DNA from 2 places in the Glutamicibacter sp. FR1 genome. Region 2 is predicted to be linked to the other one. Evidence: predicted binding sites of a transcription regulator. Region 2 holds the regulator's gene; the other holds the start of a gene.

Region 1 (8,161 bases), 890 kb from region 2:
CAAGACCTGGGGAAGAGCAACGTTTCCCCGGAGGCCTCGACGCTCAAGCCCGTTACCGAAGCAAAGCCAGAGCGGCCGGTGGAAGACGCCTCGGCTGCGCAGACCACCCTGGGTAACGTCCTTGAAGCCGCCGAGGAACTTTGGCCAAAGTCATTGGCCGAGGATTGGGATGCCGTTGGGCTGGTCACCGGGCGAACCGGCCAGCAGATTTCCAAGATCGTGATGGCTGTTGATCCAACGCTGGAGGTGATCGAGGACGCAATCGAGCGTGGAGCCGATCTGCTGATCACTCACCACCCGCTGCTGTTGCGCGGAGTCACCCAGGTTGCCGGCACGACATTCAAGGGTGAGGCCATCCACCGCCTGATTGAATCCGGTACCGCATTGCTGACCGCGCACACCAATGCCGACAGTGCCATCGGGGGCGTCAACGACGCGCTGGCCGATGCCTTCGGGCTGAAGGACTGCGTGCCGTTGGTGGAGTCCAAGGACGGGCTGCCCGAGGAAGGCCTGGGCCGGGTGGGCTTCTTGGAGAAGCCGATGAAGCTCGACGATTTCGCGGAACGCGTCTACACCGTGCTGCCGGCCGTCGCCGGCGGAGTGCGCGTCGCCGGAGACCGCAACGGAATCATCCGGAAGGTTGCCCTGTGCGGCGGAGCCGGTGATTCCCTGTTCGATGCGGTGCGCTCGCACCAGGCCGATGTGTACGTAACCGCCGACCTGCGCCATCACCCGGCAAGCGAAGCGCGCGAAGCTGCCAATGGTGGCTTCCCTTACCTGATCGACGTTTCCCACTTCGCTTCGGAATGGGTCTGGCTCTCGGCCGGTGCCCGTGCCTTGGGCAATGTGCTGAACGATCTGGGGCATGCGGTGGAAATCGAGGTATCCCAGGTGAATTCCGATCCTTGGGACTTTGTCCTCACACCCTAGCCGGAGCTTGGCATGCTGCACCACGTAGAGATTTGGGTGGAGGACTTGGCAGCCAGCACGGCATCCCTGGGCTGGCTGCTGACCCGTCTTGGCTACACGGTCAATTCGCAATGGGCCAACGGCATCAGCTATTCCTGCGGAGAGTTCTATATCGTTCTGGAATCAGGACCGGGTGCGAAGAAGCAACGGCATGACCGGCGTGCCCCCGGGCTGAACCATTTGGCCTTCCATGCCGGCACCAGGCAGGACGTCGACATGTTGGCGGCCGAAGCGCTGGATCACGGTTTCGCCCTCATGTTCGCGCAACTGCACCCGTATGCAGGGGGAGCGCAGCACTACGCGGCCTATTTGGAGGATGCGGCCGGGTTCGAAGTCGAACTGGTTGCAGCAAAATGATGATGCCGTGCAGGCTTGGCGGGATTGCCCGGCCGGCACGGCATCATTCGCTGTCGCAACGAGCTCAGGCGGCGTGCCTCACGGTGGTGAACTGGTGGTCTTCTGGCAGCAGGATGTTCAGGGCCAGGCCCTTCTTGTCTTCAACTAGGGAAGCTTCCCACTTGGTCTGGACAAGGTCGAGCAATTCTCCAGGATTCTTCGGGTCGACCGGCTGCTCGACCAGGAAGCGCGCGACCTCGCCCCGGGTGTGCTTGGCGAAATGCGAGACCACTTTCGGCGTTCCGTTGCGCATCTGGAACACATTGACCGCAACGGTGTTGCCATTGGCTGGCTTGTAGGCGGCTGCGTAGGTGCTCGACCGGGCGTCAACGATCAGCTGGCTGCCGGCCGCCTCATCGAGAACCGGGGCCAGCCACTTCTTCCACCAGGTGGCCAGCTTGCCCAGCGGTTCGAGCTTGACCGACATGGACAAGCGGTACGGCGGAATGCGATCGCCAAATCGCACGGCGCCCCATAGCGCGGAGATCACGATGACGGATTCGTCGGCGCGCCGTCGCGCGGCTTCATCCAGGCTCGCGTAGTCCAGGGCTTCGAAGAGCACCCCCGAGTAAATATCGTGAGCCTGGGCGGCCGGCTCGGTGTGCAGGTTGATATTCCGTGCTACCTCATTGGCCAGCGAAGCTCCGACGCCCAGCAGGTCCATGGCATCTTCCCTTGCTGATACTTCTGCCAGAGCATCGAGCACGAGGCGGCGTTCGGCAGAGAGCTCCGGAAAAGAGAGATCTTCGATTTCGAAGGGAGCTCCTTCGACGTGGGCGGTCTTGCCTTCGGAAGGCGGCAACAAAATAAGCACGCTCTCCAGCTTATCGGAGTCCACCTGCTGCTCTGCGCCGGCCATGTCCCCGCCGTGGCGACTCCGGCTGTGAGCGATCAAGTGTTCGAAAGTGGTCTGAAGGCTGTCCTGAAACGATTAGACTGGTAGTGAATGGGATGGCCAGACGGTCGCGTGGCAAGCAATTGTCCCGAGGAACGTCCGGGCTCCACAGAACAGGGTGGTGGGTAACGCCCACTCGGGGTAACCCGCAGGCTAGTGCCACAGAAAATAGACCGCCAGGTTTTCCTGGTAAGGGTGAAACGGTGGTGTAAGAGACCACCAGCACCCCAAGTGATTGGGGTGGCTAGGTAAACCCCACTCGGAGCAAGGTCAGACAGACTGCGTTATGAGGGCTGTTCGCCCCATGCAGTCGGGTGGACCGCTAGAGGCTGCCGGCAACGGCAGTCGTAGATAGATGACCGTCCCGCTTCGGCGCGACAAAACCCGGCGTATCGGCCATCCCATTCATTAATTCCTTCGCTGCATCCAGCCCTTCATTCCTGATCGCATCGCCCGGCCCTTGCCCGCTCGTGAGATGATTCACAGTTCCCGATCCGCGCTTTTTCAGCGCACGGTCTAGAATGGATCATGTACTTACGAGGATGATCCTGTTACCTCGTGCCACCGCAAAAGCAATGGTGCTTCCCACGGTGCCAACCGACTTCATGGATCTGCGAGTCGGCTGAATTGGAAGGATTTTCTGTGACCCAGCAGTCTGTCGTTGCCCAGCAAGAATGGAGCGGGCGCGAAGAGCTCGCCGAGGCCATGATTCCACTGATCGGACGTCTGTACCGCAAGAACAATGTGGTGACCTCCGTCTACGGCCGCAAGCTGATCAACCAGTCCGCCATCGACATCATCAAGGCCCACCGCGTCGTGCGCCGCATCGATGGCGAAGAGCTCGACCTGAACGACACCAAGGCGATCCTCGATGCCATCGAGTCCCTGAATGTCGGCTCGGTCTCCGTTGATCTCGGCCGTATGAACAAGAAGTTCAAGGAGTCCGGTTCCGTTGATCTGAACGCCTTCCTGGCTGATGAATTGGGCGAGAAGGTTGGTCAGGCTGGCGCAACCGACGCAGAACCGCAGGATGTCGTGCTGTACGGCTTCGGCCGCATCGGCCGCCTCCTGGCCCGCATCCTCATCGAGCGCGGCGGCTACGGCCTGCGCCTGCGTGCCATCGTAGTCCGCAAGGGCGCGGAGAACGACTTGGTCAAGCGCGCCTCGCTGCTGCGCCGCGACTCGGTCCACGGCCGCTTCGACGGCTCGATCACCGTTGACGAGGAAAACAGCACCATCCTCGCCAACGGCACCATGATCAAGGTCATCTACTCGAACGACCCGACCACCGTTGACTACACCGAGCACGGCATCGACAACGCCATCGTCGTTGACAACACCGGCCGCTGGCGCGATGAGGCCGGCCTGTCCCAGCACCTGGCCGCCAAGGGCGTTTCCCGTGTCCTGCTGACCGCACCCGGCAAGGGCGATCTGAAGAACATCGTCCACGGCATCAACGATTCGTGGATCACGGCAGAAGACAAGATTGTCACCGCTGCATCGTGCACCACCAACGCCATCACCCCTGTGCTGAAGGCACTGAACGAGAAGTTCGGCGTTACCCACGGGCACGTGGAGACCGTTCATTCGTTCACCAACGACCAGAACCTGATCGACAACTTCCACAAGGGCGAGCGCCGCGGCCGCTCGGCAGCGCTGAACATGGTGATCACCGAAACCGGTGCCGCCAAGGCTGTTGCCAAGGCCCTGCCGGAGTTCGAAGGCAAGCTGACCGGCAACGCCATCCGCGTTCCTACCCCGGATGTCTCCATGGCGATCTTGAACCTCAACCTTGAGAACGAGACCACCAAGGAAGAGCTGAACGCCTACCTGCGCGAGACCTCGCTGACCTCGAACCTGCACAAGCAGATCGACTACATCGATTCGCCTGAGGTTGTTTCCACCGACTTCGTCGGCTCGCGCCGCGCTGGCATCGTTGACGGCCTGGCCACCATCGTGTCCGGCAAGAACGCTGTCGTCTACGTTTGGTATGACAACGAATTCGGCTACTCCTGCCAGGTAGTCCGCGTCATCGAAACCATGGCCGGCACCCACCCAGCTGCAGTGCCTGCAGTGAAGGCAGAAGCCGTCACCGCCTAGGACCTCAAGGGTTTCAGCTGAAGGGGCCATCCCAACGCATTGCGCGCTGGGATGGTCCCTTCTTGGGTTCTGGGCCTGCGATAGGAACGGTCTTGCCGGGTTTTCCTGATGCACGCTTTTCCGCGTCGTGGGCAGAACCGGACGGGGGTCCAGTATTCCCGGGGGTCGCTATCCTGTTTCCTGCGCTCAGAACCTATTGCCAGAGGAAGTGCCCTGTGCAAGGCTCGGGGCATGATGCGATCAACGAATCCGGCCCTGAACCACGGCGGGTGGCCCGCAGACATGTCGCTGTCCATGGATGATCACGCGCAGCCAATCCGGATGCTGTTGTTCATCCGGCAGGCCTGGGGTCTAGCCGAAGATCTCGCGCTACCCCAGCTCAGCCCGGTTCCCGAGACGGGATCCTCGGCCCTGCCAGACGAAGCCGACCGGGACCTGTGGGAGCAACGGTGGATCCAGACCTGGTCGAACGCGTGGGCGGGAAAGGCGCAGGGTGCCCACCGCATCCCCGGGCTGGCGGCAACTATCGCGGCAACCGGTTCAGCCACCGGCAATGATTTCTGGACCCAGCAGTACGGCGACGAGGGGATCGACCTCATCGCGTTCGAGCAATGGGAACAGATGTTCGATCCGTGGTTGGGATTGAATCCAGAACCGGTGCTGCGCAGCACGGAGGTCCGGCCGGTGCTGGTCGCCGCCTGGGAGCGCGGGTTGACGGATCTCATCGTGGTGCCGTGGGCTGGATACTGCATGCACCGGCTAGGCGATTCGCACCTGGCAACCTCCTTCGACACCGCCGCCAACTGCTCCCTGCTCAGGCAGGCGCTCGCAGAGTGGATTCGCGCGCCGCTGACGTGAGGCGTCGCCAGTTGCTGCGGCAGTCTTACGTCAACGACCATCTGCACACCACGGCGAGGCATGGCGGCTGCGGATCCGGCGGCACATCCGCTGCGCCGGACTGCTAGGCTCTACGCCATCGGGAATGGATCGAGGTGGACCGATGGACAGGACCAGGGTGCTGGCAGCACGCATGGCCAGCCAGCTTCTGCTGGAACCGGCAGAATCCACGCTGCAGGCCGCCAAGCACATGCTCGCCTTCCAGTCCCAGGACTTCGCTGCAGGACGCTACGGGCTGGCCCAGCGCTCGACAGCCCAAGAATCGCGTCAGCGGGTCGACGCGCTGTTCACCGGCGGCCAGCTGGTCCGGTCGTGGACCATGCGGGGTACGTTGCACATCTGCGTCGCCGAGGACCTGCGGTGGCTGGTGCGCGCCAGCCGTGAACGCACCTTGCGCTCAGCGGCCGCGCGCCTGCGTGGACTGCAGATTGACGCACAGGTCATTGACCAGGCCGCCGGCGTCGTCAGCTCGCATTTGCGCGAATGCGGCCAAGCCAGCCGTACCGCACTCTTCAGCGCGCTGAACCGGCACGGAATCGAGACAGGCCAGCAACGCGGCTTGCACCTGCTGCAGGTCCTGGCCCTGGACGGACTGATCTGCCAGGGACCCATCCCGGATGATGCGAAACTCGTCGCGCAGGACTTCGTGCTCGTCGATCAATGGATTGCGCGGCTCAGGGAAGAGGAGCATCCCTTGGAAGAGCTCTTGCGCCGCTATCTCAACTCGCATGGACCAGCTACCCTTCGTGACGCAGCCTGGTACGCGGGGCAGACGCTTTCTGCCGTGAGAACTGCTGCCGAGGCATTAGGCTACCAGCTGGTGAGCGCAGGCCATGATGAGCGAGGCGAGGACTATTGGGTCATGGCCGGAAGCCTGGCCCACCACGAGCTTGAAACGCCGCAGCGCACCCGGTTGCCCCTGCGCCTCTTGGGTCCCTTTGACGAGTACTACCTCGGCTACGCGAACCGGTCGCTGGCAGCCGACGAGCAGATGGCCCAGCAGATCCTGCTCGGCAAGAATGGCATGTTCCTGCCCTTCTGGCTTGAACAAGGCAGGGCGGCAAGGCTCTGGAACGCAGAAGCAGCGCCGACCGATCAACTCGGTACGGCGCTGCATCAGCGGTATCTGGACTTCAAGACCGCCCGGTAGGCGGCCGCCTGCCAGGAGGGACTGGGCCTAGTGGCCGAAGGGGTCCTCATCGGTCCCCGGCAGCCAGGTGTTGCCCGGGACGCCCCAGCCAAGAGCCTTCTTGGCCTTCTTCCACTTCTTCTCCCAGCGCGGCTGCAGCTTGTCCACGTACAGCAGGCCATCCAGATGGTCGTACTCGTGCTGCATGATGCGGGCGAACCAGCCATGCGCCTCGAAGGAGATCGGCTTGCCGAACTCGTCGAAGCCCTCCACCTTCGCATAGTCGGCGCGCTGCAACGGGTAGTTCAAGCCAGGTACGGACAAGCAGCCCTCTGAATCCTCATCCGGGTGGGCAGGAGCCTGCGAAACCTTCGAAAGGGTCAGCTTCGGGTTGATCACCACACCACGCTCGGGAGCATCGTCCTGGTCTGCGAAGACGTAGGTGAACATGCGCAGGCCCAAACCGATCTGCGGAGCGGCCAAGCCGACACCGTGCGCTTCATCCATGGTCAGGTGCATATCGGCCACGAGCTCGCGCAAGGCGTCGTCAAACTCGGTGACCTCCACCGCACGCTGGTGAAGTACAGGTTCTCCGTAAACAGTGATCTGCCGAATAGGCACGTGATCAGTTCCTTTCAAAAGTGCTTAGAGTGCTCGTCCAATAGTTTCACGCATGATCTCACTTGTGCCACCGAAAATGGTCAGCAAGCGCGAGGCGGTGAACGACTGCGCGATCGGGTACTCCATGATGTAGCCGTAGCCGCCATGGATCTGCAACGCCTGATCGGAAAGCTTTTTAGCGCTCTCACTAGCCCAAAGCTTGACCTCCGCGGCCTCGGCAGCATCCAGCTCGCCCTCGTTGAACGCCAGTACCGCCCGATCCACGAAGCTCTGGGTGACATGCGCCTCAGTCTTCAGGTTAGCCAGCTCGAAACGCGTGTTCTGGTATTCGGTCAGCGCCTGGCCGAAGGTCGAGCGGTTCTTCGCATGCTCCAGCGCCTGCTCGAAGGATGCGGTGCAGATCGCCGACGCCGCCACGGCAATGGCCAGACGCGCCTGGGGGAGATGAGCCTTGACATAGGACAGGCCCTGGCCGACTTCGCCAACCAGATCGTCAGCACTCACGCGGACATCGTCGAAGAACAGCTCCGCAGTATCCGAAGCGCGCAACCCGATCTTGTCGAAGGGGGTGCCATTGGTGTACCCCTCGGAACGCTCGACCATGAACAGCGAGAAGGACTGTTCGGTGGCCCGTCCGCTCTCGCCGTCGGTGCGCGCCAGCACCAGCGCTGCATCGCCAAACGCTGCATTGCCGATGAAGGTCTTTTGCCCGCTGATCAGCCAGTCATCTCCATCGCGGACCGCCTTTGTGCGTACGGCACGCAGGTCGGACCCCGCGCCAGGCTCGGTAAACGCGCAGGAAGTAATGGTGGAGCCGTCGACCATGCGGGGCAGCCACTTGGCCTTGAGCTCGGCCGAGCCGTAGGACAGCAAATAAGGCAGCACCAGATCGTCATGCAGGTGGAACGCCAACGCCACGGCCAGGTGACCGGAACGCACGAACTCCTCATCGAGCACTACACGGAAGCGGTAGTCGTCGATCCCCATGCCGCCGAACTCCTCTGGCACGGCAAGACCCAGCAAGCCGTTCTCTCCGGCGGCCTGCCACACTTCGCGGGGTATCTGGTGCTCCTTCTCCCACTGGGCGTATTTGCCGGAAATCTCCCGGGCATTGAACTCTGTAGCCAGTTCACGGAACTGCTCGTGGTCCTCTT
Region 2 (8,161 bases):
ACCGGATTCGCCAATGAAATCGGCGGCAAGGATGCCCAAGGCAGCGCAGTCAATGTCGCTCTTCCGGCCATGACCGGGGACTCCGGGTGGATGCGTGCTTTCCATGCGATCGTTCCCCAGCTGGTGCGCGCCTTCAAGCCGGAAATCATTGTCTCCCAGCATGGATGCGATGCGCACCGTGAAGACGACATGACCAATTTGAAGCTGTCGGTCGATGCCCAACGCCAAGCCGCCTTGGATATTTCCCAGCTGGCGGACGAACTGTGCGAAGGCCGTTGGCTGGCTACCGGAGGCGGGGGTTATAACGTCACTGCCGTCGTTCCGCGTACCTGGACGCATCTGACCGCGATTGTTGCCGGCAAGCCGGTGCCATTGCGCACCTATGTCCCCGAGACTTTCCGCCGTTATGTCCTGGAGAAGTACGGGCGTGCCATGCCTTATCTCATGGGCGACGATGCCCAGTTGTGGTGGCGCAACTGGGAAGTTGGCTATGATCCGGCCGATCCGGTGGACAGGACCATCATCGCTACCCGCAAGGAAGTTTTCCCGCTCTTTGGCCTTGATCCCTGGTTTGACTAGCCTCGGGTCGATGCGACCACTGGGCGCAGCAACAAGACTTCACATTTTTTCGACATGGAAATCGATTGCCATTAGTTCATATGCCGTTAGGGTTATGAGTGTGGCAATTGATGGAGTATTTTCGGCGTTGGCTGAGCCGAACCGACGAAAGATTATCGAGGCGCTTAAAAACGAGCCGAAGGCCGTGGGCACTCTGGTTACCGAACTGGAGATCTCCCAGCCAACCGTTTCCAAGCACCTGAAGGTATTGCGCGAAGCTGAGCTTGTCAGCATGGCCGCTGCCGGGCAGCGACGCATCTACAGCATTGACACCGCTGCGCTGGAGGATCTCGTGCATTGGTGCACCGAATTGGTTCCTGCACCCGAGACGGGCCAGGAATCGGCAACGGCTGAAACCGGAACCGAGAGGCAGCTGGCTGTGGCATCGAATCCGACTGCCCAGCAGATCGGCCGCCGCGTGGGCCAAGGTTTGGAACAAGTTACGGGACGTGCGCAGGAGTTCTTCGAGAAACTTCCTCGGTTCGGGCGCCGCCGCTAGGCGTTGTCCAGTCTTCGACGTTGCAACCGGGCAAAATGGTCAATCTTTTAAGTTACGCGCGCAATCCTGTTTTATAACAAGAAAATTTTGTTCAGAATGCACAGCGTGGCATTCTCGTGTGCGGGGCAGTGACGCCGGCTATGAGGCCCCTTGTGCGCCTGTGCCTGCCCCAAGTGATGAGGAGAAGAACTTGGACAAGCACTTAGCGACGATTCGCGACGAAGTCTTCCGCCGCAATCCCGGCGAAGCAGAATTCCATCAGGCCGTCACAGAAGTATTCGAGAGCCTTGAAGCCGTATCGGTCAAGCACCCTGAATACGCTGAAGCCGCAATCCTGCAGCGTTTGTGCGAACCTGAACGCCAGATCATCTTCCGCGTGCCATGGGTTGACGACGACGGACGCGTGCAGATCAACCGTGGCTTCCGCGTTGAATTCAACTCGGCACTAGGCCCATACAAGGGCGGTCTGCGCTTCCACCCATCGGTCTACCTTGGCATCGTCAAGTTCCTGGGGTTCGAGCAGATCTTCAAGAACTCCCTGACAGGCATGCCAATCGGCGGCGGCAAGGGCGGCTCGGACTTCGACCCCCGCGGCAAGTCCGATGGCGAAGTCATGCGCTTCTGCCAGTCCTTCATGACCGAGCTCTACCGACACATTGGCGAGTACACCGACGTGCCGGCAGGCGATATCGGCGTGGGTGGCCGCGAGATCGGCTACCTCTTCGGCCAGTACAAGCGCATCACCAACCGCTACGAGTCCGGCGTGCTGACCGGCAAGGGCTTGAGCTGGGGCGGTTCCCTGGTTCGCCCGGAGGCCACCGGCTACGGCGCCGTGATCTTCACCGAAGAAATGCTCAAGACCCGCGGCCAGACCTTCGATGGCCAGCGCGTGGTCGTTTCCGGTTCGGGCAACGTGGCAATCCACGCCATCGAGAAGGCGCAGGCACTGGGAGCCAAGGTAGTCACCGCTTCCGATTCGGCCGGCTTCATCGTTGACGAAGGCGGCATCGACCTGGATCTGCTGCGCCAGATCAAGGAAGTCGAGCGCGGCCGCATCTCCGAGTACGCCGAACGCCGGGGCAGCAAGAAGGTCAAGTACGTCGCAGGCGGCAGCGTCTGGGACGTTGAAGGCACCGTGGCGCTGCCTTGCGCAACCCAGAACGAGTTGGGTGCCGAGGCTGCGAAGAAGATGGTCGCCGCTGGCACCATCGCCGTCGCCGAAGGCGCCAACATGCCTACCACCGCTGAGGCAACGTCGATCTTCCAGGATGCCGGAGTGCTCTTCGGCCCGGGCAAGGCTGCCAACGCTGGCGGTGTTGCCACCTCGGCCCTGGAGATGCAGCAGAACGCCAGCCGCGATGCATGGACCTTCGAGCACACCGAGCGACGCCTGACTGAAATCATGGTCGGCATCCACGACAGCTGCGCAGCCACTGCCGACGAGTACGGCATGCCAGGCAACTACGTTGCCGGTGCCAACATCGCAGGCTTCGTGAAGGTCGCTGACGCCATGCTCGCACAGGGCGTCATCTAATAATTCAGTCTGTTGCAATCCGCGTGGATACATCGGAACCCCGGTGAATCCACGCGGATTATCTCGTTCTGGCATCGAAATATGTGATTCAGACGGTCGCCGGTGTGTTTCGTGATGCAAAAGTTACAAAAGTGCGATTAGACTAGTACAAAGCGAACGTGAACCTGAACCGCCGATGTTGATCCAAAGTCGTGTAAGTTCATCTTCGCTAAAATAACGCGACGAATTAGAGATCAGCGTCAGGAGAATATCCCGCATGACGGATAAACAGAATTTTGCCGGAGCCCGATTCATGACTGTGGCCGAAGTTGCCGACATGATGCGTGTTTCCAAAATGACCGTTTATCGGCTGATCCACGCCGGTGATCTGCCAGCTGTTCAGTTCGGTCGCTCCTATCGCGTTCCGGAAAACGCCGTGGAATCATATCTGAATGCCGCGGCCATTGATCCGCAGCACGGTACCGGTTCCTACGGTCGATAGTCCGCGCGATGGTCAGAGCATGGCCGAAAAGCGGGTAATCTGTTAAGGAACGTTTAACGTCCGGTCAACCTTGTCCTTGTGCTCGCGCGCAAGCAGGCGTTTAGGGTTGACGCATTTATTTAGTTTGTGAGGAACCACTATGGGCTCTGTTATCAAGAAGCGCCGCAAGCGTATGTCGAAGAAGAAGCACCGCAAATTGCTTCGCAAGACCCGCCACCAGCGTCGCAACAAGAAGTAAATCTGCTTCTGAGCATTTGCCGTTTGGCAATCATCGCCACCGCTTCACAGTGAAACTGCTGAACGGTGGCGATTGCTTTATCCAAAACCGCTCAATGCCCGACTAAGAGCCGGAACGGCGCAGGAATGAACGTCGGGCAGCCCAGAGCGCCCCAAGGACGCCAGCGGCTTTCAGGCCCAGTTTCGCGGCCCGCTGGCCGGTGCGGAAGTCATAGACCTGCCAGCCGCGGCGCTTGGCGTAGGCGCGCAGGCGTGCATCGGGATTAATGCATACCGGATGGCCCACGGCTTCAAGCAGGGGAACATCATTGTAAGAATCCGAGTAAGCCCAGGACTTCGATAGCGAGATTCCGCGAGCCTTCGCCAAGGAGCGCACAGCCTGGGCCTTTTCTGCTGCATGCAGGATCGGGCTGGCCAGCGCTCCGGTGTAGAAACCGTCTTCGCTGGCCACTACGGTGCCCAATGCGCCGGTCAGGTCCAGGCGATCCGAGATGACGTTCGCCACTTCCAGGGGAGTGGCAGTGACCAGCCAGACTTCACGCCCCACCGTCCGATGCTGGCGGGCAATGGCTACCGTTCCGGTCCACAGTTTGGGTTCGATGTATTCGTCATAGATCTCGTTGCCGATTTTCTCGATCTCGGATACTGGGATCCCGCGGACCATCATCAACGCGCGGTCGCGGATCTGGTGGATGTCCCCGAGGTGCTCGCCGCGGGCGGCGAAGCGCAGCTGCTTGAGGGCGAACCAGAGGATTTCGCGGAACTGGAAGAAACGGCGCTCATGCAGCTTCCGCGCCAGCAGATACAGCGACGCACCGCGCACAAGGGTGTTGTCGACATCGAAAAAAGCGGCGACAGTTTCCGGAGCCAGGGCGGAATTCGGGCTGGGGTGAGGATCGATGGAAGGCATTTGATCCAGTTTATTTCATCGCCAAGTTTAAGCGTGGTTACGGCTCGTGAGATTATAGGCAGGTGAGTACTTTGCATCAGATCCAGCTATTGGTTCGAGAAGGCTGCCACCTGTGCCACGCGGCACGCGCAACCGTGGCCGAGGTGACTGGACGGTTGAATATGGAGTTTTCGGAACTCGATATCGACCAGCACCCTGAACTGCTGGCAAAGCACCACGAAGAAGTGCCGGTGCTGCTCATCGACGGAGCTGTCCGCGATTTCTGGCACATCGACGCACAGCGTCTCGAACGGCTGCTGCGCAGCTAGGCGCTGCGAAAATCATGAATATGCGTTGTGCTCGTCCAGGGCACCGAAAAGTGCGGGAGAACGAAGATGTCAGAGCTTGAAGTCCGGGTACTGCCTGAGGCTACCCTGGCTCGACTGACGCAATACCTGCGCGCGCTGAACGCTCTGGAAGCCCAAGGCCTGGAACGCACCAGTTCCGGAGTGCTGGCCAAGGAAGCTGGCGTTAACCCCTCCATCTTGCGCAAGGACCTATCCTGGCTGGGATCCTACGGAACCCGCGGAGTGGGCTATGTGGTCCGCGAGCTGGCAGAACATATCAGCCGCACCCTCGGCTTGAACCAGGACTGGCGTGTGGCCATCCTCGGCGCAGGCAACCTCGGCCGCGCGCTCAGCGGCTATGCAGGGTTCAGCACTCGTGGCTTCAACGTAAAGGCGATCATGGATGTCGACCCAGCTTTAGTGGGCAGCGCAGTTGGCGAATTGCAGGTGGAAGCCATCGCGAACTTGGCCGCTGTTGTGGAACGCGAGGAAATCAACATTGCTGTCCTTGCCGTTCCCGGAGAAGCAGCGCAGGATCTGGTCTATGAACTGGCCGAGCTATCGGTCCGCTCGGTGCTCTCCTTCGCACCGAAGCCGCTGCGCGTACCAGCGGGAATGAATCTGCGGCGCGTCGACCTGTCCACCGAATTGCAGATCCTTGCCTACCTCGCCGTCCAACGCTGAAACCCCGGCAAACAGAACGGCGCAGCCGCACCATCCTCCGATGGGATGACGCGGCTACGCCTTGATTGTTCTTGCGGGGCCTAGCGAAGGTGCAAGGCCGCGGGTTTAGCGGAAGCCCGCGAGACGGGCCTGGCGGCGCTGCGCAATGTATTGCGAAGACGGGCGCAGCCAGGAGAAGACCACGCCGGCGACGCCCAGCAAGATGCCCACAACGTAGACGGCGTTGATGATTCCGGCTTGGGTGTCGGCGAACATGCTGATCATTGGAACAGTCGTCACCAGGTTCAGCAGCGAAATCGCAGCGAGGATCGTGGCAATAATGCGCATGGCGCCGACGCCGCGGCCAACGAAGAAGCCCACCAGGAAATACAGGCCCAAGGTGATGATCATGCCGACAATCACGAAACTCGACATCATGGAATTGACCTGGGACATGAACGCTTCAGGGCTGGCCATCATCTGCTCGACCATCGGATCCTGCTCCATGCCAGGGGTGCTCTGCATCTGCTTCTGGAACTCTTCTTGGACCAAGGACCACTGCTGGCCAATCATGTTCGCCATCATGTTGGAGCTGGCCATGAACCAGCTGGCCAGGGCGCTGAAAATGCCGGCGAGCATGATCAAGCCGAAGGCGATAGCCAAGGTCCGCGGACGCTCGGTCGGCGGCTGCACGCCAGCGTAGCCTCCCTGCTGGCCATACTGGTCGTAGCCCGGAGCCTGCGGCTGCCCGTAGGGAATCGGATTCTGGCCGTATGGGTTTTGGCCATATGGGGAGGGCTGCTGGCCATAGGGGTTTTCGCCGTAAGGGTTCTGCGATGGACCCTGGCCCGAAGTGTTCGGGTTGTAGGGCCGTCCCGGCTGGTTAGGATCGTAGTCGCTCATCATGCATCCTTCTGGGTCGAACTATCTTATTTACCAAGCGTAGTGGCAGGTGATTGTGAGCAACCCCTCCGAAAGGATGGTTTTTGCATATGGGATTCCAATGCGTGTCCTGTGAATAGTTGATGGTGGCCACAATATGGCTAATTCGCACCGATTATTTGAGAGACTGGAAACATGCTTTTATCGACTGTCCATTTGTTGCGCCATGGGGAAGTTTTCAACCCTGACCGTATGCTCTACGGCAGGATCCCTGGCTTCGGGCTCTCGGACCTGGGATTCCAGATGGCCGATGGGGCAGGCGAATATTTTGCCAAGCGCCAGGCAGACGGCGGCAACGTGGTCCGGTTGGTAGCTTCTCCGCTATTGCGTGCCCAGCAGACGGCCGCACCGACTTCCAAGGCCTTGGACCTGCAGATCCACACCGACGAGCGGGTGATTGAAGCGGGCAACAAGCTCGAAGGCCTGTCCAAGGTCGCCGAGCACCTGCGCCAGCCGAAGTATTGGCCGCTGCTGGTCAACCCGCTGAAGCCTTCATGGGGCGAAGCCTACGTCGAACAAGTAGCCCGTATGCGCCAGGCCATGGACGAGCATCGCAAGGCTGCGGTCGCCGAACACGGCGAAGGCTCCGAGGTCATCATCGTCAGCCATCAGTTGCCGATCTGGGTGACGCGCCGAGCCGCCGAGAAGAAGCGTCTGTGGCACGATCCACGCCAGCGAGAGTGCACGCTGGCATCCATCACCAGCTTTGATTTTGAAGGAGACGAATTGGTCTCCGTGCGTTACACCGAACCGTGCCCCGAGCTGCTTGCCGGCGCGGCGAATATCCCTGGAGCCTAAAGCAAATGACTGATCCCGTGCCTAATCCTCGCCCGTTGAGCCGCCGTACCATGCTGCGATCGCTGATGGTTGCCGCCGCCGTCGTGCCGCTGGCTGCCTGTAGCGGCAAGGAAGATGCGCTGACCGCGCAAGCGAACAGCGGCGACGGCAAGAACTACATTGCCGGCGACGGTGCAGTGGAAGAATACGAAGTCTCCAAGCGCAGCGAACCGGTGGCCATCAAGGCCACCACGTACCATGGCACGGACATCGACTTCACGCAGTGGCAGGGCAAGCCGGTCGTCATGAACTTCTGGTATGCCGCCTGTGCACCGTGCCGCATCGAAGCGCCGGATCTGAAGGAAATTGCCGAAGAGTTCGGCGAGAAGGTCGAATTCATCGGCATCAACGTACGCGACGAAGCCGAAGCCGCGAAGGCCTTTGAACGCACCTTCGACGTTCCCTACGAGTCCGTGCAGGACACTGACGGGGCGATCCAGCTGGCGATGACCAAGTACGTGCCGCTGCAGGCTGTTCCATCCACGCTGGTGCTGGACCGCAAGGGACGTGTCCGTGCCCGCGTGATCGGTGCGGTGGAGCCGGGTACTCTCAAATCGTTGATCAGCACCGCTCTGACCGAAGAGTTGTGAGCTGAGCAGTGACCTCTAATCCCTTTGCCGACATCGTCCTGGACGGGTCGTTGCTCCTGGCCGCACCCGTGGCCCTGCTGGCTGGATTGGTCTCCTTCCTCTCGCCTTGCGTCCTTCCGCTTGTGCCGGGCTATCTCGGCTACGTCACTGGATTGACCGGCGCAGATTTGAAGGACCACCGCCGCGGCCGGGTCGTCTCCGGGGTGCTACTCTTTGTCCTGGGATTCTCTGTGGTCTTCATTGCCGCCGGCGTGCTCTTCAGCCAGGCGTCCGCATGGCTGAGGTTCAACGGCTCCTGGGTCACCCAGGCGTTGGGGTTGGTCGTGGTCTTCATGGGCATCGTCTTCATGGGCGGATTCTCCTGGATGCAGCGGGACCGCAAGATCCATAAGAAACCGCCTGCCGGCCTGTGGGGCGCCCCGGTGCTGGGCTTGACCTTCGGGTTGGGATGGGCGCCGTGCATCGGCCCGACGTTGAGCGCGGTATTGATCATGTCCACCGGAGTGGACGCGAACGTGGGCCGC

The links. The regulator Rex, encoded in region 2, represses fermentation and respiration genes when NADH is low (regulators of the CRP and FNR family bind a similar motif). The targets are predictions, from matches to a motif close to CTTGTGAANNNNTTCACAAG.
Region 1: the regulator Rex is predicted to act here: its motif matches at 2,728-2,747, upstream of ACLQ8T_RS08000 (glyceraldehyde-3-phosphate dehydrogenase).

The regions. Positions count from the first base shown of each region.
Region 1 covers NZ_CP178602.1:1,647,885-1,656,045, forward strand. Annotated here, with positions in the region: gene ACLQ8T_RS07980 (Nif3-like dinuclear metal center hexameric protein) at 1-930, shown strand, start outside; gene ACLQ8T_RS07985 (VOC family protein) at 943-1,326, shown strand; gene ACLQ8T_RS07990 (YaaA family protein) at 1,391-2,179, opposite strand; RNA gene rnpB (RNase P RNA component class A) at 2,313-2,668, shown strand; gene ACLQ8T_RS08000 (glyceraldehyde-3-phosphate dehydrogenase) at 2,903-4,360, shown strand; gene ACLQ8T_RS08005 (hypothetical protein) at 4,592-5,218, shown strand; gene ACLQ8T_RS08010 (winged helix DNA-binding domain-containing protein) at 5,361-6,407, shown strand; gene def (peptide deformylase) at 6,435-7,007, opposite strand; gene ACLQ8T_RS08020 (acyl-CoA dehydrogenase family protein) at 7,032-8,161, opposite strand, start outside.
Region 2 covers NZ_CP178602.1:2,540,378-2,548,538, reverse strand. Annotated here, with positions in the region: gene ACLQ8T_RS12315 (acetoin utilization protein AcuC) at 1-579, shown strand, start outside; gene ACLQ8T_RS12310 (ArsR/SmtB family transcription factor) at 680-1,117, shown strand; gene gdhA (NADP-specific glutamate dehydrogenase) at 1,308-2,651, shown strand; gene ACLQ8T_RS12300 (helix-turn-helix domain-containing protein) at 2,908-3,132, shown strand; gene ACLQ8T_RS12295 (30S ribosomal protein bS22) at 3,272-3,370, shown strand; gene ACLQ8T_RS12290 (HAD family hydrolase) at 3,473-4,279, opposite strand; gene ACLQ8T_RS12285 (glutaredoxin family protein) at 4,342-4,587, shown strand; gene ACLQ8T_RS12280 (redox-sensing transcriptional repressor Rex) at 4,654-5,289, shown strand; gene ACLQ8T_RS12275 (hypothetical protein) at 5,395-6,171, opposite strand; gene ACLQ8T_RS12270 (histidine phosphatase family protein) at 6,346-7,008, shown strand; gene ACLQ8T_RS12265 (TlpA family protein disulfide reductase) at 7,014-7,637, shown strand; gene ACLQ8T_RS12260 (cytochrome c biogenesis CcdA family protein) at 7,646-8,161, shown strand, end outside.